Regions from separate parts of the Planococcus sp. APC 3900 genome, predicted to be linked through region 2. Evidence: riboswitches for the same ligand, from Rfam matches in the RefSeq annotation. Region 2 holds a riboswitch; each other region holds the start of a gene.
What was found. Region 2 has a riboswitch for S-adenosylmethionine ahead of QMA04_RS02025 (sulfite oxidase-like oxidoreductase). Riboswitches for the same ligand answer to the same signal wherever they lie in the genome.
Positions count from the first base shown of each region.

Region 1: another riboswitch for S-adenosylmethionine. It lies ahead of QMA04_RS03305 (O-acetylhomoserine aminocarboxypropyltransferase/cysteine synthase family protein); the one in region 2 lies ahead of QMA04_RS02025 (sulfite oxidase-like oxidoreductase).
Region 3: another riboswitch for S-adenosylmethionine. It lies ahead of QMA04_RS14630 (methionine ABC transporter ATP-binding protein); the one in region 2 lies ahead of QMA04_RS02025 (sulfite oxidase-like oxidoreductase).

Region 1 covers NZ_JASDCT010000001.1:656,383-663,898, forward strand. Annotated here, with positions in the region: gene QMA04_RS03300 (glycerol-3-phosphate acyltransferase) at 1-596, opposite strand, end outside; SAM riboswitch class I at 731-847, shown strand; gene QMA04_RS03305 (O-acetylhomoserine aminocarboxypropyltransferase/cysteine synthase family protein) at 948-2,240, shown strand; gene metX (homoserine O-acetyltransferase MetX) at 2,253-3,266, shown strand; gene QMA04_RS03315 (helix-turn-helix domain-containing protein) at 3,329-3,559, opposite strand; gene QMA04_RS03320 (DMT family transporter) at 3,664-4,539, shown strand; gene QMA04_RS03325 (mechanosensitive ion channel) at 4,682-5,944, shown strand; gene QMA04_RS03330 (hypothetical protein) at 6,370-6,639, shown strand; gene QMA04_RS03335 (solute symporter family protein) at 6,640-7,516, shown strand, end outside.
Region 2 covers NZ_JASDCT010000001.1:404,429-411,944, reverse strand. Annotated here, with positions in the region: gene moaC (cyclic pyranopterin monophosphate synthase MoaC) at 1-418, shown strand, start outside; gene QMA04_RS02050 (MogA/MoaB family molybdenum cofactor biosynthesis protein) at 576-1,091, opposite strand; gene QMA04_RS02045 (ThiF family adenylyltransferase) at 1,109-2,128, opposite strand; gene QMA04_RS02040 (ATP-binding cassette domain-containing protein) at 2,220-2,858, opposite strand; gene modB (molybdate ABC transporter permease subunit) at 2,863-3,546, opposite strand; gene modA (molybdate ABC transporter substrate-binding protein) at 3,543-4,316, opposite strand; SAM riboswitch class I at 4,485-4,595, shown strand; gene QMA04_RS02025 (sulfite oxidase-like oxidoreductase) at 4,676-5,338, shown strand; gene QMA04_RS02020 (hypothetical protein) at 5,707-6,291, shown strand; gene QMA04_RS02015 (Fic family protein) at 6,435-7,178, shown strand; gene xerS (tyrosine recombinase XerS) at 7,262-7,516, shown strand, end outside.
Region 3 covers NZ_JASDCT010000007.1:131,213-138,728, reverse strand. Annotated here, with positions in the region: gene QMA04_RS14645 (dicarboxylate/amino acid:cation symporter) at 1-1,076, opposite strand, end outside; gene QMA04_RS14640 (MetQ/NlpA family ABC transporter substrate-binding protein) at 1,228-2,040, opposite strand; gene QMA04_RS14635 (methionine ABC transporter permease) at 2,093-2,761, opposite strand; gene QMA04_RS14630 (methionine ABC transporter ATP-binding protein) at 2,754-3,779, opposite strand; SAM riboswitch class I at 3,868-3,972, opposite strand; gene QMA04_RS14625 (thioredoxin family protein) at 4,077-4,403, opposite strand; gene QMA04_RS14620 (ribonuclease M5) at 4,409-4,747, opposite strand; gene gcvH (glycine cleavage system protein GcvH) at 4,975-5,355, opposite strand; gene QMA04_RS14610 (arsenate reductase family protein) at 5,435-5,788, opposite strand; gene QMA04_RS14605 (acyl-CoA dehydrogenase family protein) at 5,896-7,516, opposite strand, start outside.

The DNA of each region.
Region 1 (7,516 bases), 250 kb from region 2:
TTCTCTTCTCCATTTTTTATTCGAATAATATTTTCGCTATGTTTCCATATGGCCATAGCAAATAAGGCACAAGCTGTCAGCAATGGCCATGGTCCGACGGCAGGACCGAAAGCGATAACAAAATAGACTGCGTAAAGGACCAGTACACCAATGACCAAATAATTGGTCGCAAGCGAAACACCGATGAGCAGTGCCAGGCCAACCAGCCCGAGCTTCCAGTCCAGTGCCAGCATGACACCGATCACCGAAGCCGTGCCTTTGCCGCCATTGAAGTTCATATAGAATGGGAAATTATGGCCGAATACGACACCGGCACCTATTATAAATAGAAAAGTCCAAATGATTTCGGGGGAAAAGGCACCCTTTTCCAGCAGAAAACGACAAGCTGCGACAGCGGCAAAGCCTTTAATAATATCGATCAAAGCAACCAGCAAACCGTATTTCCAACCCAGCACGATGGCGGCATTGGAAGCACCGGAATTTTTGACGCCTTCTTTTTTGACATTCACCCCAGATAAAAATTGTGCTGCGAGGGAACCGTGCAAACAACCGATTCCATAGCCTGCGATAAACAACAGCAGAACCCATCCAAGCATATTCATTCCTCCTTCTATACTAGAAGATAACGTTTGGGAAGAAACAAGGTTTCAAAATTTTTTGACTAATAGGGTTGACAAACCTTGTTAAAATTTTTATACTTCTCAACAAGACTAAAAACTAAATTTAATAACTCTTATCAAGAGTGGCGGAGGGATAGGCCCTGTGATGCCCGGCAACCAACAGACGACCATGTCTGGAAAGGTGCTAATTCCTACAGAACCGAACGATAGGTTCTGACAGATGAGAGGAGGTAACTCCGTAATTTACGGCCCTCTTCTTAGCGAAGGGGGCTTTTTGCTGTCCTCTTCGGTGATTTTCATGAATAAAAAAATTAGGGGGAATAGAAAATGACAAACTTAAAACCAGAAACTTTATTGCTGCATGGCGGACAACAGGCGGATCCAACAACAGGATCGAGAGGGGTGCCGATCTACAAAACCACTTCTTATGTGTTTAAAGATACGCAGCATGCACAAGACCTTTTCGGTCTGAAAGACACCGGCAATATCTATTCACGCATCATGAATCCGACAGTTGATGTATTTGAACAGCGCGTGGCGTTATTGGAAGGCGGGACTGCTGCAGTCGCATTATCTTCAGGAATGGCGGCAATTGCGTTCTCCATTTTAAATATTGCTGAAGCAGGAGACGAAATCGTAGCGGACAGCAACCTGTACGGCGGCACTTATAATTTATTCGCCAATACGTTGCCGCGTTACGGCATTAAAACCATATTTGTTGATGCAACCAATCCTGAAAACTTTAGAGCGGCAATCACCGATAAGACAAAAGCGGTATTCGGAGAAATTATCGGCAACCCGAGCCTGAACGTTTTTGATGTAGAGAAAGTAGCGGCAATCGCCCATGAAAACGGGCTTCCCTTATTGATTGACAATACATTTGCTTCACCATATGGCAGCAACCCGATCGAGTTCGGTGCTGATGTGGTCATTCATTCCGCTACAAAATGGATTGGTGGACACGGCACGACCATCGGCGGTGTTGCGGTGGATGCAGGAAAATTCAATTGGGACAATCCACGTTTCCCGAATTACACACAGCCGGATGAAAGCTATCACGGATTGCGTTATGGCATCGATGTACCGGATGCTGCATTTGCGACAAAACTGCGTGTCCAGCTGCTTCGTGACTTCGGTCCTTCATTGAGCCCGGAAAGTGCACATGCCTTGCTCCAAGGACTGGAGACTTTGCACCTGCGTATTCCGAAACACAGCAGCAATGCTCAAATTGTTGCAGACTACTTGAAGCAGCATCCGCAGATCGAATGGGTCAACTTCCTTGGATTTGAAGATCATCCATCACATCAATTGGCTAAAAAATACTTGAAAAATGACGGTTTCGGATCGATTGTCAATTTCGGCATCAAAGGCGGACGGCAGGCGGGCCGCAAAGTAATCGACAGTGTGGCTCTCTGGTCCCATGTTGCGAACGTAGGAGATGCCAAGTCGTTGATCATCCATCCGGCTTCAACTACACATCAGCAGTTAAATGATGAAGAGCTGAAATCGTCGGGTGTAACGGAAGAATTGATCCGCTTATCGGTCGGTTTGGAAAATCCGGAAGATTTAATCGCCGATTTGGAGCAGGCCATTCAGGCCGCAGTTTTGGAAAACGTTTAAGGAGGGATTTGAATGGCGACAGTATCCATTGGCTCATTAACCCTGGATTCAACGAAGACGATAAATCATGTAGAGCTGGCATACGAACGTCATGGAGATGAAAATGCTCCAACTGTGCTGGTCTGCCACGCATTGACGGGCGATCAATATGCAATAGGATCCGAAGAAAACCCGGGATGGTGGGCAGGGTTAATCGGACCAGGCAAGCCGGTGGATACAGATGTTTTTCAAGTGATCACTTTTAACGTGTTGGGAGGCAGCCACGGATCGACAGGCCCACTGACCATTAATCCGGAAACGGGCCAACCATATCGTGCAGACTTTCCGACTCTGACGATACGTGATATGGTTCGCGCAGAATACTATGCATTGCAGAAATTGGGGATCAACCATCTTGCAGGAGTTTTGGGAGGTTCGCTTGGAGGCATGAAGGCCCTGGAATGGGGGAAACTGTACCCGGAATTTGTGGATGCAATTCTCCCCCTGGCCGTTACTCCCTACTACAGCGATTACGGTTTGGCTTTCAATCATATCGGTATTCAAGCCATAGAAAGCGACAGAGATTTTAATGGCGGAAATTATGAAAGCTCAGCTGACCTGAAAGGATTTCAAGTAGCCCGTATGGCTGGTATGGTCACATATCGCAGCGGGAATATGTTCAATCAGCGCTTTGGACGCAGCAAAGCCGGAGAAGAATTCAATGTGCAGTCTTATTTGAATTACCAAGGGAAGAAGTTGGCGGGGCGGTTTGATGCCAATAGCTACCTGTTGCTGCTGAAAGCAATGAACACACACGATATCGGAGAAACCATTCTTGATGTTCCGGTTTATGCTCTATCATTTACGCATGACTTGCTGTATCCGAGTGAATTGCTGGTTCCTTGGCTTGAAGAGCAAAAGGATGTGAGTTGGGAAATCATTGAAACCGAATTTGGCCACGATGGTTTTCTTGTGGAATTTGAAAAATGGGGCGGCTTTATCGAAGAAAAATTAAAAAGCTTATTAGTGCCAGAGCTTACCCGCTAAGCGGGATTCGATGAAAAAGCACCTGAGGCGGGAATCCGATCCCACTTCAGGTGCTTTTTTAGTTAATCCTCGTCCTTGATATCCACATCGTCTGGTATCGGAGTGGCTCGCCATTCCTCCAGCGCTTGCTTGGCCTGTTCCAGCTGTTGGAAATGTGTTCCGAACTGAGAGGTGTTGATCATGTACTGCTCCCCATCATGGACTGCGCGAATACGGCCTTCCAATACATAGCGATTGACTTGTTCTTCAGGCATGGATAAAAATGCGGCAGTTTCCTGGACTGTCATATACATGGGATCTCCTCCTCTTTTCTTTTATTATAATAGAAGAAGACAGCTATCTCAAACCATTGACGCCATGGTATGTTAGAAGAAGAAGTTCAAGAACAGGGGTGTTGATGTTGAATTATATGGCGTATTTATTGGTTTTGCTGGCTGCAATTTTATGGGGAACCACAGGTACAGCCCAGTCTTTTTTTCAAGGGGCAGTCCATCCGCTATCAATCGGCGCTTTTCGTTTAGCAATTGGCGGTTTTTCTTTACTGTTGTTCGTAATTGTAGCCAGGAAACTATCGGTCCGGACGATTCCATGGCCTGCCACTATTCTTGCAGCCATCAGTATGGCGCTATTTCAACCTTTATTTTTTTCTTCCGTCCAGATGACTGGAATTGCTATCGGCACCGTTGTCACGATCGGAAGCGCACCTGTACTAACAGGATTGATCGAGTGGATAGCCTTAAAACAAAAACCTGACCGAATCTGGGGAAGTGCGACGCTTCTGGCATTAACCGGCTGCGTGCTATTATTTTCCAATAAAGGCCAGCAACTGGTGGATCCAGTGGGCATCGCTATGGCTTTGGGCGCTGGATTTTCCTTTGCAGTTTATGCGCTGGTAAGCAAATCTGTACTCAAGGCGATGGAGACTGTTTCTGCAGTCGCTGTGATTTTTTCATTGAGTGCTTGCTGCCTGCTGCCATTTTTATTGCTGTTTGATGTAAGCTACATCACCGTACCGCTCAATTTTTCTCTGATCATCTATTTAGGGATTGGAGCAACCAGTCTATCCTATCTGCTTTTTTCTTTTGGATTAAAGCAGATTCCCTCTTCTTCTGCAGTCACTTTGTCATTGGCTGAGCCACTGACAGCCGCTGTTTTAGGGGTAGTGGTTGTCGGAGAAGTGCTAAGTGGACTGTCGTGGCTCGGAGTCATGCTGCTTTTAGGCGGCATTTTGATATTGACGATCGGCAAGCGAAGAGAGGTTCCTGCTTCTTAAAAACCTTTCTTTGTGTTTTAAAAACCGTCCTTACGTGGACGGTTTTTCTTTTGGATGCCAAATAGCCTCATTGGAAGTTTAGGAGTGGAGCACTGAGGGGATAGTAACTAAAGATATAAAAAAATAAAAAGGAGTTGAGTATATGAACGATGTGGGCAATTCTTTCAGAGGAGTCGGCAACACGATCATCGATTATATTCCAAACGTTCTGGGAGCATTATTATTACTGCTCATCGCATGGATAGTAGCGACGATCGTTCGGGCCATTTTTACGAAAGGATTAAAAAAAGCAGGGGCAGACCGAGCTATGGTGAAAGGCCATATGGCTAAAACAAAAGAAGATGCGGACAGCAAACTGGATTCTATAGGGAAAATTCTTTATTACCTCATCTTTATCTTGTTTATTCCAAGCGTGCTGCAGGCACTGGACATGAACAATGTTGCACAGCCAATCTCGAATATGATGGACAAATTGTTGGCATTCTTGCCAAATCTGTTCATGGCTATCATTATTGTGGTCATCGGCTACTTTGTAGCCAAGTTTGTTAAAAATCTGGTATTCAGCCTTTTGACAGCGATCAATATCGATAAATGGTTCAACAAATTCACCAACAGAACTGGTGGTGCTTCGACAGGGACAGCGAGAATGGATGCTGGCGATAAATCGACATTGGCCAATGTTTTGGCAAATGTAGTTTTCGTTATCGTATTGATTCCTATCTTGACGATTGCATTGGAAACCTTGAATATTCGTTCAATATCTGAGCCGATCGTCAATATGCTTAACCAAGTATTGAACATGATCCCGAATATTTTTGTAGCGATCATCTTAATCTTGGTAGGTATCCTGATCGCTAAATTTGTAGGCGATCTATTGATCAGCCTCTTGAATGGAACAGGCATCAACCGCTTTTCGACTTACTTGAATCCTGATAAAACCAAAACGCCAAGCTTTGATATTGCGAATATCATCGGCAAAGTGGTGCAGGCAATCATCATCATCTTCTTTACAGTAGAAGCGATGAATGTCCTGCAGTTGGATGTATTGAACGGCATCGGTGAAGCAATCATCGGTTACTTGCCATTGCTTATCAGTTCACTGATTATCCTGGGCCTTGGATTGATTGGGGGCAGCGTGCTTGGAAATTACATCAAGCAGGCTTCCGGCAACCGTTTCCTTGGAGCCATTGTCAAATACGCAATTATCATCATTGCTGTATTCATGACTCTTGATCAGTTGAATTTCGCAACCAATATTGTGAACTTGGCATTCTTGTTTATCATCGCCGGGCTTGCCGTAGCCTTCGCCATTTCCTTCGGTATTGGCGGCCGCGAATTTGCGAAGCGCCAGCTTGAGAAACTGGAAGCCAAAATGGATAAGGAAAATAACAAACCAAATCTATAAGTTGATTATCAAAACCCTGAAGGGCCATTGCTGCCCTTCGGGATTTTTTTATTCTCAAAAGCTTTTCCGCATAATTATTCGGTTTTATTATTTAATGGGAATTAATTCAACTATTTATAAGGCAATAAAAAGTATATTGAAATACAGAAAAAATCTACATTGTCTAAGAATATACATATTTAATGCTGTTTATACATATGTTATTAGTCTTTGAAAGAGAGTTGAAATAGCTTTTAGGAAAGTAATAATACTTCTGATATAGTTATTTAAATAATTTAAAAATTCTGTTGACTTGTTTTTATGCAAGCGGTTACAATCAAAGAAGTTATTATCTAAATAATATTTGAAGGGAGAGCAGCATTCTACAGTTGAGCGAACGCTCAGTAGGGAGACTTAGAACAATCAAAACGAAATGGGGGGATACGATGAAAGCGTATAAAAAAGAAGTCCAATTCACCATTTGGATGACAGCTGCCTTTATTTTAGTAGGGAACGTAGGATTAGTCTTTTCCATTTTCCCGGTAGATGCTATGTTGCTTGGTTTTCCAGTTATGTATATCGTGCCGATCTTAATGGGATGGTTCGGCGTTTTCTTTTTGACGATTGTAGCTGGGAAAATCGGTAATCGCATCGATGATGAGATCGATAGTGAAAACGATGCGCTCGGAGTTTCCGACGAAGTAAAGGATGTGTAGATGATGGAAACAGAAAACTGGCAATTATCCAATCCGATTTTAGGGTTAGCAGTCGTGGGAGCAACATTTTTATTGTTCTATATCGTGGGATTTGTATCCAACCGAAAAAGTTCATCTGCTAAAGATCTTTACACAGGCGGCGGAAACGTCGGAGCTTTTACTAACGGATTGGCGATGGCTGCAACTTACATGAGTCTGGCGACTTTCCTTGGCATTACGGCCTTGATCCTCCAACTCCAGGTTCCATTCATCATGTTGTGGATTCAGCTGATTCTGGCAATACCGTTGATTACAATTATTTACGGGACAAGCCTTCGCCGGATGGGCGCTTTCTCGCCTACACATTTTATCCGTGACAGATACGGAGTGACAGCTTCCATCATTGCGGCTCTTTTCATGATTTTGGTTTCCATCATGTATGCACTCGGCCAGATGATCGGAATTGCCATTACGTTTGAAACGTTATTGGGTATTCCTTATTTAACTGGACTTTTTGTTTTTGGAATTATAATTGTCGGTTATATCACAATCGGCGGAATGGCCGGAGCAACAAACAACGCAGCGATTCAGATGGTTATCATTGCCTTGATGTTCATTTTGCCGCTTGGCGCCATCATGAAAGCGGTGGGAGCAACAGGCTGGTATTTCCCGCCTCTGTTCTATTCGGACATGGTTCCAGCGATGCTCGAATCTTTGCCGACGTTCTTTGATTACCAGTTCTCACCAAAATGGTATTTCTCTATTATTCCGGCACTGACAATCGGAGCTTTGGGCCTTCCTCACTTAGCGATGCGGGTTTACACAGCTTCTAATCTGAAAAGTGCGCGTTCGGCGATGGTCTGGTTCGCCTTTATTCTAGGTTTGGTTTTCTCGGCCA
Region 2 (7,516 bases):
TGTCCGTACAGCCCGCGCCACCACTTCGGTACTGCTGAATAAAGCAATTTACCAGCAGATCAAAGAAGGCACCAATAAAAAAGGCGATGTCTTTGCCGTGGCACAAGTTGCCGGCATCATGGCTGCCAAAAATACTGCGCAAATCATTCCGATGTGCCATCCTTTGGCGCTGAGCGGTGTCGATATTGAATTTCAATGGAACGTCGATGAAGACGCCCATCATTTTGAAGTGCTGTTAACTGCCGAAGTCAAAACAAAAGGGCCAACCGGCGTCGAAATGGAAGCTCTCACGGCCGCATCAGCTGCTGCTTTAACTATCTACGATATGTGCAAAGCAGCCGGTAAGGAAATGGTCATCGGGCCGACCATGCTGCTCCAGAAAACCGGCGGAAAATCAGGCGATTACGAGCGCAGTTGACGGCATTTGATTTACTGAAAACAGCCAACTGACCACATGGTCAGCAGTAATTTCAAAGTTATCCATTAAACAAAAAAAGCCTCCGGACTTGTCATACACTGACAAATCCGGGGGCTTTACATTTTACAGATTGATGATTTTAGCACTCGTCAACCACTTAACGATCCAATTGCTGATGCTTGGTCAATTCGGAGCGGATATGCTGGATTTCCGGCAAGATCAATCGTTCCATCGCCAGTTTTACAGCTCCACGGGAACCTGGCAGGACAAAGATGGCTTTGTCGTTGGCAATACCCGCTGCAGCACGGCTTAACAGCGCTTTTGTGCCGATATCCTCTAAAAAACTGACGTAACGGAAGAGCTCGCCGAAGCCGTCAATTTCCTTTTCGAAAAACGGTTTGACCGCCTCGAGCGTGACATCGCGTTTGGCGATTCCTGTCCCTCCCGTTGTAATAATTACATCCACTTCCTCATTCTCCAACCATTCCGACAGGATGACGCGAATAGACGCGATGTCATCTTCCACGACATCGTACTCCACAAGTTCCAGCCCTTCATTTCGGGCAAGCCGCTGCACGAACTGGCCTCCCGTATCCGTTTCTTTTGTCCGTGTATCACTGATCGTCAGTACCGCGACACGAACCTGTTGATCCCCTTTGAATGATTCTGACATTTAACTTCCCCCTTTGATTAACCGAATACTTGATGATATAATTTCCGGCCGGCTGCCACATTTTGGACTCCGTGTATCAGCAACCGGCCATTTCCGAACAGCACCATGCGGTGATTGAAGACCTTCAGTTCGACGAAATAAGGCGTCCGTTTTACTCCAGCTTCCAAACGGGCTCCGACTTTTTCAGCATCGTCCAGTGTGATGGGACGGTTCGGATCGGGCAGAATCTGCACCGCGTCCCTACCGCATAGAACGGCATAGGAACTCGCACCCGTTTCATTGAGTGACGGGAACACGGCAGCCGGTCCGCAGGTTTTGCAGGAAGGATCTTTGATGCGCGACACGCCGATATCCAACTGGCTGTTGTCCCAAAGATTGAAATGATGGATCTTTTTCCGTATTGCCTCGCGGTTGCCGCTCAGCCATTTCAAGGCTTCCGTACATTGAAGTGCCGCCGTCACTTGGACAGCCGGCGAGATGATGCCGACCGTATCACAGGTTTCATTGATTGCGGGAAGCACCGGCAGCAGGCAGCGGAAACATGAACTTTCTCCCGGAATGAATGGAAAAACCACTCCTGAACTGCCGACACAGGCGCCGTAGATCCACGGCACACCAAATTTCACAGAAGCGTCGTTGATCAACAAGCGCGTTTCAAAATTATCCGTGGCATCCAGGATCAAATCGCTGACAGCCGCCAGTTTCTCCATCCCTGCCGCATCCAAATGCTCCAAATACGTGAACAACTGAAGATCGCTGCGGATCGCTTTCAGCCTTTGCTCGGCAGCCGCGACTTTCGGCAGCATCTGCTGGGCATCTGTTTCGGTGAAAAGCTGTTGGCGTTGCAAATTCGACAGCTCAACATAATCCCGGTCGACCAAGTGGATGGTCCCGATGCCCGCGCGTGTCAGTGTTTCAGCAATGGCGGAACCTAAAGCGCCACAGCCGACGATCGTGACGGTCGATGACTCCAGCTTGTGCTGGCCGGTTTGGCCGAGCGGTTTGAATAAGACCTGTCTTGAATAGCGTTCATCCACATTGGTTCCCCCTTTTCCCTCCGCTTGGCGACCCAAACGGTTTACTCGTTACTATCACTGTACCACGGCTTTTCTCAAACTGCAGCAGACATCAAACCACAGCTTCTTCAGCCATTTGCCCTTTCTCGACCCGAATAATGCGGTCTGCCAATTTTTCAGCATCCGCAATCCGATGTGTCACAAAAATGATGGGGATTTGCCATTGTTCATGAATCCGCAGTAACTCCTCTTGGCAACGGTCTCGATTGGCATCATCCAAAGCCGAAAACGGCTCGTCCAGCAACAGGATATCCGGCTGTGCAGCCAATGCCCGCGTCAACGCAACACGCTGTTTTTCGCCTCCTGAAATCTGATGCGGATATTTTCCAAGAAGCCCAGTAATGCCAAGAATTTTGGTCAGTTCGGTGATATGCGATACACCCGTTCTTCCGGGCTGTGCATAGAGAATATTTTCTTCGGCAGTGAGATGCGGAAACAGTGCATAATCCTGAAATAAATAACCGACTTTCCTCTTTTGAATTTTCAGCGGCTTTTGTCCTTCCTTATAAAAATGTCGGCCGTTTAACAGAATCGTTCCTGCATCTGGATGGACAATGCCTGCTAGGCAGTTCAATAAAGTTGTTTTGCCCGAACCGGAAGAGCCGACCAATGCCAGAATTTCTTTATCCAATTCGAATTGCATCTCCAAATTGAAATGATCCAATTGTTTTTGAAAATCCACTTTCAGCATGGACTCACTCCCTTCCGATGCGTACAGCATTCTTTTTTCGCCAATAATTGACCCATGTGATGGCAGCTACTCCAAGCGACGAAATGATCAGCACCCAAAACAGGGCTTTTTCCATATCCCCTGCTTCATAAGCGAAGTAAATCGCTAGCGGCACGGTCTCTGTAACGCCTGGAATGTAACCTGCAATCATCAATGTGGCTCCGAATTCACCGATGCCACGGGCAAATGCCAAAATCAAACCTGCCAGAATACCTGACCAGGCAAGCGGGAAGGTGATGGTCCGGAAAATCCGCCATTCGGATACGCCCATCGTCCGCGCCACATTCTCCCAGCGCGGATCCACTTTATCAAAAGCGGCCATAACGCTTTGATACATCAGCGGCAGTGACACGACGAAGGAAGCGATCGCTGCCCCGATCCAGGTAAAGACCACGCGAAATTCAAACCATTGTTCAAGCAGAATCCCAAGCGGTCCATTGGCGCCAAACAAGACGATCAAGCCGAAGCCGATGACAGTCGGCGGCAAGACCAATGGCAGCAAAATCAACGCTTCCACCAGGCTTTTGCCGAAAAATTCACGTCTGCTCATCAACCGTGCAAGCGCTAAGCTAGCCAAAAACACAAATAGAGTGGAAATAACCGCAACTCTCAGCGATAACCAAAGCGGCGACAAATCATACGGCATCATGGCGTTGCCTCATTTGCCGGCAAGAATCCATATTGTTCGAAGATAGCCTGTCCTTTGGGACCCGTTATAAAATCCAGAAAAGCTACAGCCGCCTGCTGTTTTTCTGAATCCGCTACGACCGCTCCCGGATAGACGACAGGATTTTCTTGCCCCGGCACTTCGAGCGCCCCTTTTATTTCCTGGGAAATAACCGCATCCGAGGAATAGACGATGCCAAGTCCGGCATTTCCGCTTTCGATATACGTCACCACTTGCCGTGCATCTTTTGCGTAGATAAGGCGCCCTTCAAGCGGCTGCCATAACCCTTGGCTGTCCAGCGCCTGCTTTGTGAAATTTCCAACCGGTACGCTGTCCGGCTCTCCGACCGCAATGGTTTCTTCTGCATTCATCACTATTTCTGTAAAATCTGCAGTTTCCGGAAATTCCTCCAATGAAGCAAGCACAAGACGATTTTCAGCAAAAGGCACCACAGTTTCGGCTTTCACCAGTTGCTCGGATTCCAGCTGTTCCATATCCTTTTCACTGGCCGATAAAAATAAATCTGCCGGTGCGCCTTGTTCAATTTGGCTTCGCAGCTTGCTCGATGATCCATAATTGAATGACAGCTCGATATCCGGCTCCAATTGATGAAATTCCTCTTCCATTTTTTTCATCACTTCTGTCAGGCTTGAAGCTGTTGAAACAAGCAGCTCATCGCCGTTTTCTGCTGTTGTGTTGGTGCAGCCGCTCAACAGTACGGCCATTCCTATAATGCCGATCATTTTTTTCATTTTGCAGGACTCCTTATAAACAAAAAGTGACGCTTGCTATGCACGTGATTCTCCACGTACTATCAGTATAACGCCAGCCGGAGAGAAGCTGAATTATTTTCCGAATAATCTTGCAAGAAATAAGCGGTTTCGGTAAAATAAGTCATACCAAAAATTAAATACGCTTTATCCTTATCAAGAGAGGCAGAGGGAATGGCCCGATGACGCCCGGCAACCGCCAGTTCACAAACTGGAATGGTGCCAAATCCAACAGAACCACGATGTTCTGAAAGATGAGGAAGAGAATTTCACCAGCAGACCCAACTCTTCCCTTTTTCAGTGGAAGAGTTTTATTTATTTTAAGGAGTGATCACATGAAGCTGAGCAAAGCCGAACGAATCAAACGTACGCGGGTCCCTGTAGTGGATCCTTCTCTGGTTGAACGCCTCCCGCCTGGACAGGTGTTGACCGAGCGCTTTCCTGTCCTGCACGAAGGCGAGGTGCCGGTTTACGATATGGCCACTTGGACATTGAAAATCTTCGGCCAGGTTGATAAGGAAATCACGCTGCATTATGAAGATCTGCTGAAATTGCCGCAAACGACAATAACACGCGACATCCATTGTGTGACACGCTGGTCCCGCTTCGACAATACCTTTACCGGCGTCCGTTTTATTGACCTGATAAAAGAATTGGGCGTAACGCCGAAAAGCGGCTATGTGATGCTTCACGGTGACTACGATTACACCACCAATGTCGCATTATCCGATTTGGACCGGGAAGACGTGCTGCTTGCCCATTCACTTGACGGCGAACCGTTGACCGCCAAGCATGGTTACCCGCTGCGTTTTATCGTACCCCATCTGTATTTTTGGAAAAGTGTCAAATGGGTCCGAGGCATCGAATTCATCGATGAAAACCAGCCGGGCTTTTGGGAGCAGAACGGTTTCCACATGAACGGCGACCCGTTTCAGGAAGAGCGCTTTTCCGGCGAAGACTTGGAAATCCCTGAAGACGAATGGGAGAAAAAAGATTTTGACTGACTCTGGCCAGTCTTATGATTCCAGGATAATTGAACTGTCACTTTAAGAGATAACTTGCATCAATTTAGAACTTTATATTTCGTATTATTTCAAAGAACCCATCAATCTAATCCTTCATGTGAAGGTTGATGGGTTCTTTAAATCATATATAGAATGAATGGCAGCTTCCGATAAACCTCTCATGTGTAAACATAAATTTTTTAGCTGCTTTCTCCAAAAAAGTTAGCCCATCAGAACTGGCTTTTTTATATAGAATTTTAATTGTTCGCAAAATACCTATTTAACGAACAAATAGAGTAGGCTTATGGTAAAATGAGAATATTAGACTTACTTAAAGTTAAAATGGGTTGAAGCAAGGGTGTGATTGTATGTTTCAAAGTAGGTTTCCATACGCTTTAAAAGATGAAGTGACTAAAGTGGTTGGATTGATGGCTGATAAAACATACAATAATGTCACCATTGATGTCTCCGAGGACATTATTCAGTATCATCAAGACCATGAAGTCATCATGTTTCCGTACCGCATCTACTATATGGATAACTCAAATGATTTTACAAAAGGTTTAAGTGAACAACAAAAAATGATTTTACATTGTATCTATTCACGAAGTTGTGAAGGATTTGTTCGCCAAAAGCATATGCACTTGTTGCTTCAGATGGATTATGGAGATTGGACTATTCCTTATATCGTGAAAATTTGCGATGAATATGTCGTGGAAATCGTAGAAATGACTTATAACATTTTAAAAGACCAAGATACGGAGCGGATTAAGAACTTTTGTAGTGAAAATAGAGAGTCCTTTTGCAAAAGCTATAACCGAATGATTAGCTATTGGAACGAGTATTACAGACATGAATACACTAATTTTCACCACTATGTCGGCAGGAAGTTATTTAGAGAGTGTTTTGGTTATTCAAAATCAATGGCGCGCAAAAATAAATTCGGCTTGTGATCCATTACCTCTTCACTAACGGGACAATCATTAAAAATAAAACATTAAGAAAATCTCTTACACAGTTCTTTTTGTACTACTCAAAAATCAACCGGATCATATAACCGAACTAATTTTATCCTATGAGAAGCAGGTGCTAGTCAATGAGCTATTTTAATCGCGTGGATGTATTGAAAAATCAATTGGATCAACACCGCCCGCTTCCGCCTGCAGCGGTGAAAAACTTGCGCGACGTGTACCGGGTGGAATGGACGTACAATTCAAATGCTATCGAAGGAAACACCTTATCTTTGATTGAGACTAAGGTGGTCATGGAGGACGGCTTGACCATTGGCGGCAAGCGCCTGCAGGAGCATTTCGAAGTCATCAATCACTCAGAAGCGATCAGCTTCATTGAGGATCAAGTCAATCGGACAGAGCCGCTTGATGAACGGACGCTAAAGACAATTCATCACTTGATTCTAAAGAATATTGATGACGAAAATGCCGGTACCTACCGCTCAATCAACGTTAGGATTTCCGGTAGTCAGCATGAACCGCCACACTTTCTACAGGTGGATAATGAAATGAAAAACCTCTTCGCTTGGTATGAACAAGAGAAAGACCGTCTTCATCCCGTAGAGCTGGCCGCTTTATTTCATTTTAAATTCGTTTATATCCATCCGTTTGCTGATGGCAATGGCCGGACAGCCCGATTGTTGATGAATTTGATTCTTATGAGCCACGGATTCCCTCCTGCTATTGTAAAAGCGGAAGATGAACAGCGACTAAACTATTACGAAACACTGGAAATGGCTAGCATGAGAAACGAAGTCCAACCATTCATCCATTTAATTGCTGGTTGTGTAGAAGAAAGCTTAACCAATTACTTAAAAGCGATTTTGTAAATCGCTTTTCACATTCATTTGTTCGCTTAAATTACATTTTGCGAACATATAAAAATTAGTTACTACAAGGAGGCCCATAAAGTATGGCGTTAACACCTGAAGAACTGCAAGTCCTCCAGCGGATTGAAAACCAACTGAACGACATGCCCTTCTACGTTGTCGAGTATGTCCGTTCTAAAAAGCGGGCCGGGCTTTCGGCCGATACCTTATTGCAGTACCTTTACCGGTACCAGCATTTCTTCCAGTGGCTGCTCCGAGAAAACCTGACTGAGGCAACAGATGTGGCATCTATTCCCTTTTCCATACTGGCAGAACTGAAGAAACAGGATATTGAACTG
Region 3 (7,516 bases), on a different contig from region 2:
GCCATGTAAAGGGCGATCATCAACGCCACCATAGTAGGGTCAAATCCAAGCATGACTTCCAGCAATCCGATTGCTGCCATAACAGCGCCTCCCGGAACTCCTGGAGCTGCTATCATCGTAACGCCCAACATTAAAATGAATGGAAAGAAATCGCTGAACACTGGGGTTCCGCCCGTCAACAATAAGACACCGATGGCACAGGACACCAAAGTAATGGTACTGCCTGACAAATGAATCGTCGCAAACAAAGGAACTGTAAAGTCCGCTACCCGTTCATTGGCACCCGATTTGCGTGCCTGGCGAAGCGTCACCGGGATAGTCGCTGCTGAAGACTGCGTTCCTAGAGCTGTAAAATAAGCCGGCATCATGGTTTTTAGTAGGATAAATGGATTTCTTCCTTTCAATGCTCCTGCTGTTGAATACTGCAGCAATAGCATTACCCAATGCAGAATGATGATCATGACAAAGACAATCGCAAACAATGACAGAATTTCAAATACGGCTCCGCCATACGCCATGTTCGCAAAAATACCAAAGATATGAAATGGCAAAAGAGGAATGATGACATAAGAAATTGTCTTTTCAATAATCGCCTGGAATTCATCAAAAAACGAAACCATAACTTTGCTGCCCGTTGACGCCATGCCGATACCGAGCAAGAACGCGAGAATCAGTGCAGACATCACACCAAAGACAGGGGGCATGTCTAATGTAATGAACGTCGCTGCTAATGCCTTTTCCGGATCTTCCATGCCACTTAAAGAACCTTCTTGCATAAAATTAGGCAAGACTGTAACTGCCACAAAAAAAGCTAACACGCCTGCTATGATGGTAGACGCATATGCTGCACCAGTAGCCATCCCCAGTAATTTGCCTGAACCTTTTCCTAATTTCGCAATACCTGGAGCAATGAACCCAAGAATGATCAACGGCACCACAAAGTTTAGGAAATTTCCGAAAAGCGATGTAAAGGTAGCGAAAACCCGCACCATACTTTCCGGTGCAACTAATCCAATAAGGACACCTAAAACGATTGCCACAATGATTCTCGGCAATAAACCAAAATTGAATTTCACGAAATTGTCCTCCTCATATGAACAAATGCTTCTTTTTTATTATTCAAAAGTAGCACAGACTAAGACAAAATGTAAGTTATACATTAATTTACGGAATATTTTTATTATTTCACCAAAAATAAAAAAGCATCCCGAAAGATGCTTTTTAAAATCAATCTACTGGTACGACCGCTCCGCCCCACTCTTCCAGAATGAAATCCTGGATTTCCTGAGATGTCAAAACTTCTACCAATGCTTTTACATTTTCATTCTCTTCATCGCCAGCGCGAACAGCAATAATGTTTACATAAGGCGACTCTGATGATTCAAGTGCAATTGAATCTTCCAACGGGCTAATTCCTGCATCAATGGCATAGTTGGAATTGATCAAGACAGCATCGCCTTCACCGGATTCATACATTTGAACCAGCAGGGCTGCCTCATAGTTCGCGTCAAACTGAAGATTTTTAGGATTTTCAACAACATCGCTTACTTCAGCAGCTGTTTTATCAACGCCTTCAGCCAATTTGATCAAACCTTCAGCTTCAAGCAGTGACAGAATACGCCCATGATCCGCTACCGAGTTGCTCATCAAAATCGTACCGCCTTCTGGAAGTTCATCAAGAGATGCGTAATCCTGTGAGTAGACTCCGATTGGTTCGATGTGGATTCCGCCAGCATTTTCGAATTCATAGCCATGATCCGCTAGCTGTGATTCTAAATACGGAATATGCTGGAAGTAGTTGGCATCAATTTCACCAGACTCCAAGTCTTCGTTAGGGAGGACATAATCCTGATATGTTTCAATTTCCAATTCGATTCCTTGTTCTTCAAGAAGTGGCTGTGCTTGCTCTAGAATTTCAGCATGGGGTACATTGGAAGCACCAACACGCAAAGTCTTAGATTCTTCTTCACCCGCTCCGCCATTTCCGCATCCTGCAAGTACTAAAGCTGTCAACGCTGTTCCTACTACAAATTTCTTCATCTTTATCTCTCCCTTTTGCTGTGTTTTAGTTTATGGAACGGAAAATCCGCAATTACCGTTTATCTGCTTTTGTTGTTACCAAATCACCAATATATTGAATGACGAACACAATGATCAAGATTAGGATCGTCGCCATCAATGTGACGTCTTCACGGCTGCGCTGAAAACCATCCAGGAAAGCCAATGTCCCAAGGCCGCCTGCACCGATGATGCCTGCCATAGCCGTATAGCCGACCAATGCGATGGCTGTTACCGTAATTCCGGAAATCAATGCCGGTTTCGATTCAGGCAGCAGCACTTTCCAAATGATTGTGCCGGTCGTCGCGCCCATAGAGCGTGCTGCTTCGATGACTCCTTTGTCGATTTCCTTTAATGCAATCAACACCATGCGTGCATAAAATGGAGCTGAGCCGATGATCAATGCGGGCAAAGCTGCGTTTGGCCCCCGAATGGAACCCATCAGGAATAACGTAAAAGGAATCAATAAAATAATCAAAATGATAAATGGAATGGAGCGGAATATATTAACGAATGCACCTGTCAGCCAATTGACCACTTTATTTGCCCATAATTGCTTCGGAGCTGTCAAAAATAACAGGATTCCAAGAGCCAAACCGATGATGAATGTAAACAACGTTGATAAAGCTGTCATATAAAGAGTTTCAAGTGTGGCTTCCCACATACTGTCCCAATCTACATTGGGGAATAACGAATCAATCATTGTGCATTACCTCCGTTTGAACATCTTCTGAGTGGAGAAATGCCAAAGCTTCTTCCATTTCACCAGGAGAGCCTTTCAACTGAAGAATCAATGTTCCATAAGCTCCACGTTGCGTATGCGAAATATTGCCTTGGACGATATTGACTTCCACCGAATGGCTGCGAATCAGTTTTGTCAGAATTGGCTGTTCGGTTTGTTCTCCGACAAAAACCAATTTCACCAGTTCGCCTGTCGGATACAACTCACGAAGGTTTTTGATGGTTTCCTGTGAATCTCCACTATCAGTGACCTGGGCCACAAAGCGTTTGGTGATTTCTTCTTTTGGTGATTGGAAAACATTCAGAACATCCCCGAGCTCCACGACACGCCCGCCTTCCATTACAGCAACACGATGACAGATTTTTCGGATGACGTGCATTTCATGAGTAATCAATACGATGGTCAAGCCTAATCGCTTGTTGATATCGACCAATAAATCTAGGATTGCGTCTGTCGTTTCCGGATCAAGTGCAGAAGTTGCTTCATCACATAATAGGACTTCCGGATCGTTCGCCAGCGCACGGGCAATACCGACACGCTGCTTCTGTCCGCCAGACAGTTCCGATGGATAAGCATTTTCGCGGCCCGATAATCCAACCAGCTCAATCAGTTCCTGCACCCGTTTTCCACGCTGCGCTTTTGAGACTCCCGCAATTTCCAAAGGGAATTCGATGTTCTCTTTAACCGTCCTCGACCATAATAAGTTGAAATGCTGGAAAATCATGCTGACTTTTTGGCGCGCTTTCCGCAATTCCCCGCCTTTAATGGACGTAATTACCTTTCCGTTGATTTCCACAGTGCCGGAAGTCGGTTTTTCCAATCCATTCAACAAGCGGATTAATGTACTTTTACCGGCTCCACTATATCCGATAATCCCAAATATTTCTCCATCAGCAATAGATAAATCAACTTGGTCGACAGCCGTAAGAACCGCCTTGCCTGTATCAAATTTTTTCGTCACTTTCTTTAACTCGATCATTCGTTGAACACCCCTGAATCCTAAAAATAAAAAACCCTTCCGCGCATAACTGAGCAGAAGGGCAAACGTATATTATACGGAAACCAATCTCTCATCTTCCAAAGCTTTCGCTTCGTGTGATTTGGCACCATTTCATTTTCATGACGGTTGCCGGGCTTCATAGGGCACTTCCCTCCACCACTCTTAATAAGAGTTCGATATGAAATTAGTAAAACAGAATAGATTTTAATTGGTGGTAAATCTTACGCTTCGCCTATTTCAAATAGAGTCCCGCGCTTTTCTTACCAGAAATTCAATTTACCATGACCGGCTATATTCGTCAACAGATTTCAACTTGCCATATAAATAAGGTACCGATTGGAAAGCGTAAATCTTTTCCTTGAGCTTCCCATTCTCTGTAATCAGCAGGCAAGGAACACTTTCCACTTCATACATTCCTGCAATTTCCTGTACATAGTTCAAGTTCGCTTTGCCAATCGGAAGATCCGGCAATAGTTCTGTGACAACCGACAGCATTTTGGAAGCTACCTGACAAGTCCCGCACATCGGTGTGTATAAGTAATACGCGGTAGTGCGATTGGTATTCTTTTCTTTGATCCATTCTTTATGAGTCCATTCCTGCATCGTCTTCATCCCTCTGTTAATAGCTTATTGACCTGGACATTCGCTGAGATGAGCACATCCATCAGGATCCGGAGCGGCGTTGCTGCGACTTCCTTGTAGCTCCGGTTCACATAAAAATGCCGGGCTTCAGGGAACTCACGCTTGACCAGCTTCCGCAATTTTTCTCCTGAAGAGTCTGCATCCACTAATATAATGATGTCCTGGCCTTCATATGGCAGCAGCAATTCTTCAAGTCTCGTTGGACTTACTGTACCATTTGTGCAAAGAATCGTCACGGGTTCTGCAATGAGCGGTGCAATTCTCGTCTTATCACTGAGCCCTTCCACAACAATCACCTTTCCCATAACACTCACCCCATCGAATATAGAATAAGTTCAAAAGCTGTTTCTATATAAGTTGAAATATACCCCTTTATATTGAGTTATTCCACAAATAAGCTTTTCAAAAACCAGTTGGTGCACGGTTAGTTCAAGAGATTGGACTCGATACCTAGTGAATAGGGGTTCTTCACAACTCTCTCCGTCTTTGGCGCAAATAAAAAAAGCGCCAAATTAAAGGCGCTTTCCGGGAATTATTCGTTGGTCATTTCTTTGTATTGATCAGCATTCATCAGATCACTGATTTCTTCTTCAGAAGGGGCTTCAATAACCACCATCCATGCCTGCTCGTAAGGTGACTCGTTGACGAATTCCGGGCTGTCTTCAAGCTCGGAGTTGACTTCGATCACTTTGCCGCTGATTGGTGCATATAATTCCGAAACTGTTTTAACGGATTCAACGCTGCCGAAAGGCTGGTCTTTTTTCAGTTCATCGCCAACTTGTGGAAGTTCAACAAATACGATATCCCCCAATTCAGCCTGTGCGAAATGAGTAATTCCGATACGCGCATTGCCATCTTCGATCTTAACCCATTCATGTTCTTTAGAATAACGAAGTTCTGCTGGTGTGCTCATCTTGACCCCTCCAAATTATGTAGTTGATTCAATTTCAGTTTGACATAAACATCTGTGAAATACAAGATGATGCCGTTTCTTAAAGCCAGTTATTCTGGTAATCGGCTTCTTTAAAACCTAGTGTCACCTTTTTTCCATCCCAAGCCAACGGACGCTTGATCAACATGCCATCTGAAGCCAAAAGCTCTAATTGCTGTTCTTCGGTCATGGTCGATAATTTGTCTTTCAAGCCAAGCGAACGATAGATTAAACCGCTTGTATTGAAAAACTTCTTCAATTCCACACCGCTAGCCTGATAGATTTCAGCCAATTGTTCTTTTGTCGGCGGGTTTTCTGCGATATGTATTTCATTATATTCCACATTATTTTTGTCCAGCCAGCTTTTCGCTTTCCGGCAAGTTGTGCATTTCGGGTACGCATAATAAGTAATCAAGTTAGAACCTCCCTTTTTTCTAAGCTTACCAAAAAGAAGGCTTTCGGTCGACGCAAAAAAAAACAGGCAAATCCGATAAGTTCGGATCTGCCTGTTACCGTTATCACTTAAACGATGTATTTCTCAACGTCAATCAACTTAACAGCCGCTTCGCGTTTTTTCGCAATGACGTTGTAAGGCGTTGAACGGGTCAATTTACGCAATGCTGAAAGCATCATGCGCTGGTTGTCGCCTTCGATGGCTGCAATCAACGTTTCTTTGGCATCCTTTTCAATCTGGTCGAATGCTTCCTGGCAATAAATCTGCGTATACAGAAGTTTTTGCTTGGCTTTTTCTTCACCTGAAGCAGCAATCGCTTTTTCTGTACGCAACACTACTGATTCCATCGCAAAGACGTTGCTCACGATGTCTGCGATGTTGACAAGCACTTCCTGCTCCGCTTCCAACTTCGTGCCGTATGTCTGAGCCGCTAGGCCTGCAGCAAGCAAAGCAATTTTCTTGGCATTTTTCACCAAGTACTTCTCTTGAGCCAAAGCTTCTGTGCCAACTTCTTCCGGCATCATCATCATCAGTTCTTCCTGAAGCTTCTGTGCATGCTGCAATAATGGCAATTCACCTTTCATTGCTTTGCGCAATAGCGTTCCTGGCACCAATAGACGGTTGATTTCATTTGTTCCTTCAAAAATACGGTTGATGCGTGAATCACGGTAAATGCGTTCAATTTCGTATTCCTGCATAAAGCCGTAGCCTCCGTGCAACTGAACGCCTTCATCTACGATATAATCCAATGTTTCCGTACCGAAGAATTTATTAAGTGAGCATTCTACTGCAAACTCAGCAATCGAATCAGCCACTAATTTGCCATCAGCATGCTGCTCATCCGTAAAGCTGCTCATGCGGTCTTCGAACAATCCAACAGTACGATATACAGAGCTTTCAACTGCGTATAATTTAGATGCCATTGTCGCCAATTTCTCACGCGTCAAGTTGAATGAGGAAATTGGTGTCTTGAATTGCTGCCGCTGGTTCGTGTAAGGGATCGTCAATTCCATTGCGCGCTTAGAAGCCCCGATAGTGCCGACTCCCAATTTGTAGCGGCCGATGTTCAAGATGTTGAACGCAATGATATGTCCGCGCCCAGCTTCGCCCAATAGGTTTTCGACGGGAACTTCAGCGTCCTGCAGAATCAACGTCCGTGTAGAAGACGATTTGATGCCCATTTTCTTTTCTTCCGGTCCAACAGAAACGCCAGGGAATTCGCGCTCTACAATAAATGCAGAGAATTTGTCTCCATCGATTTTTGCATAGACTACGAATACATCCGCAAATCCAGCGTTGGTGATCCATTGCTTTTCACCGTTCAATACGTAATGTGTGCCTGCTTCGTTCAGCTTGGCAACTGTTTTCGCTCCTAATGCATCTGACCCTGAGCTTGGCTCAGTCAAAGCGTAAGCTGCAATCATTTCACCTGTCGCAAGGCGCGGCAAGTAGCTTTGTTTTTGTTCTTCATTACCGAAAAGAACGATTGGCAGTGAACCGATACCGACGTGTGCTCCGTGAGTGATTGAGAAGCCGCCCGCTTTCGACATTTTTTCAGCGATTAAAGCTGATGCGATTTTGTCTAATCCTAAACCGCCATATTGTTCCGGAACATCAGCACCAAGAAGGCCAAGGTCGCCTGCCGTTTTCAACAGACGGACAGAATGCTCAAATTCGTGGTTTTCCAGT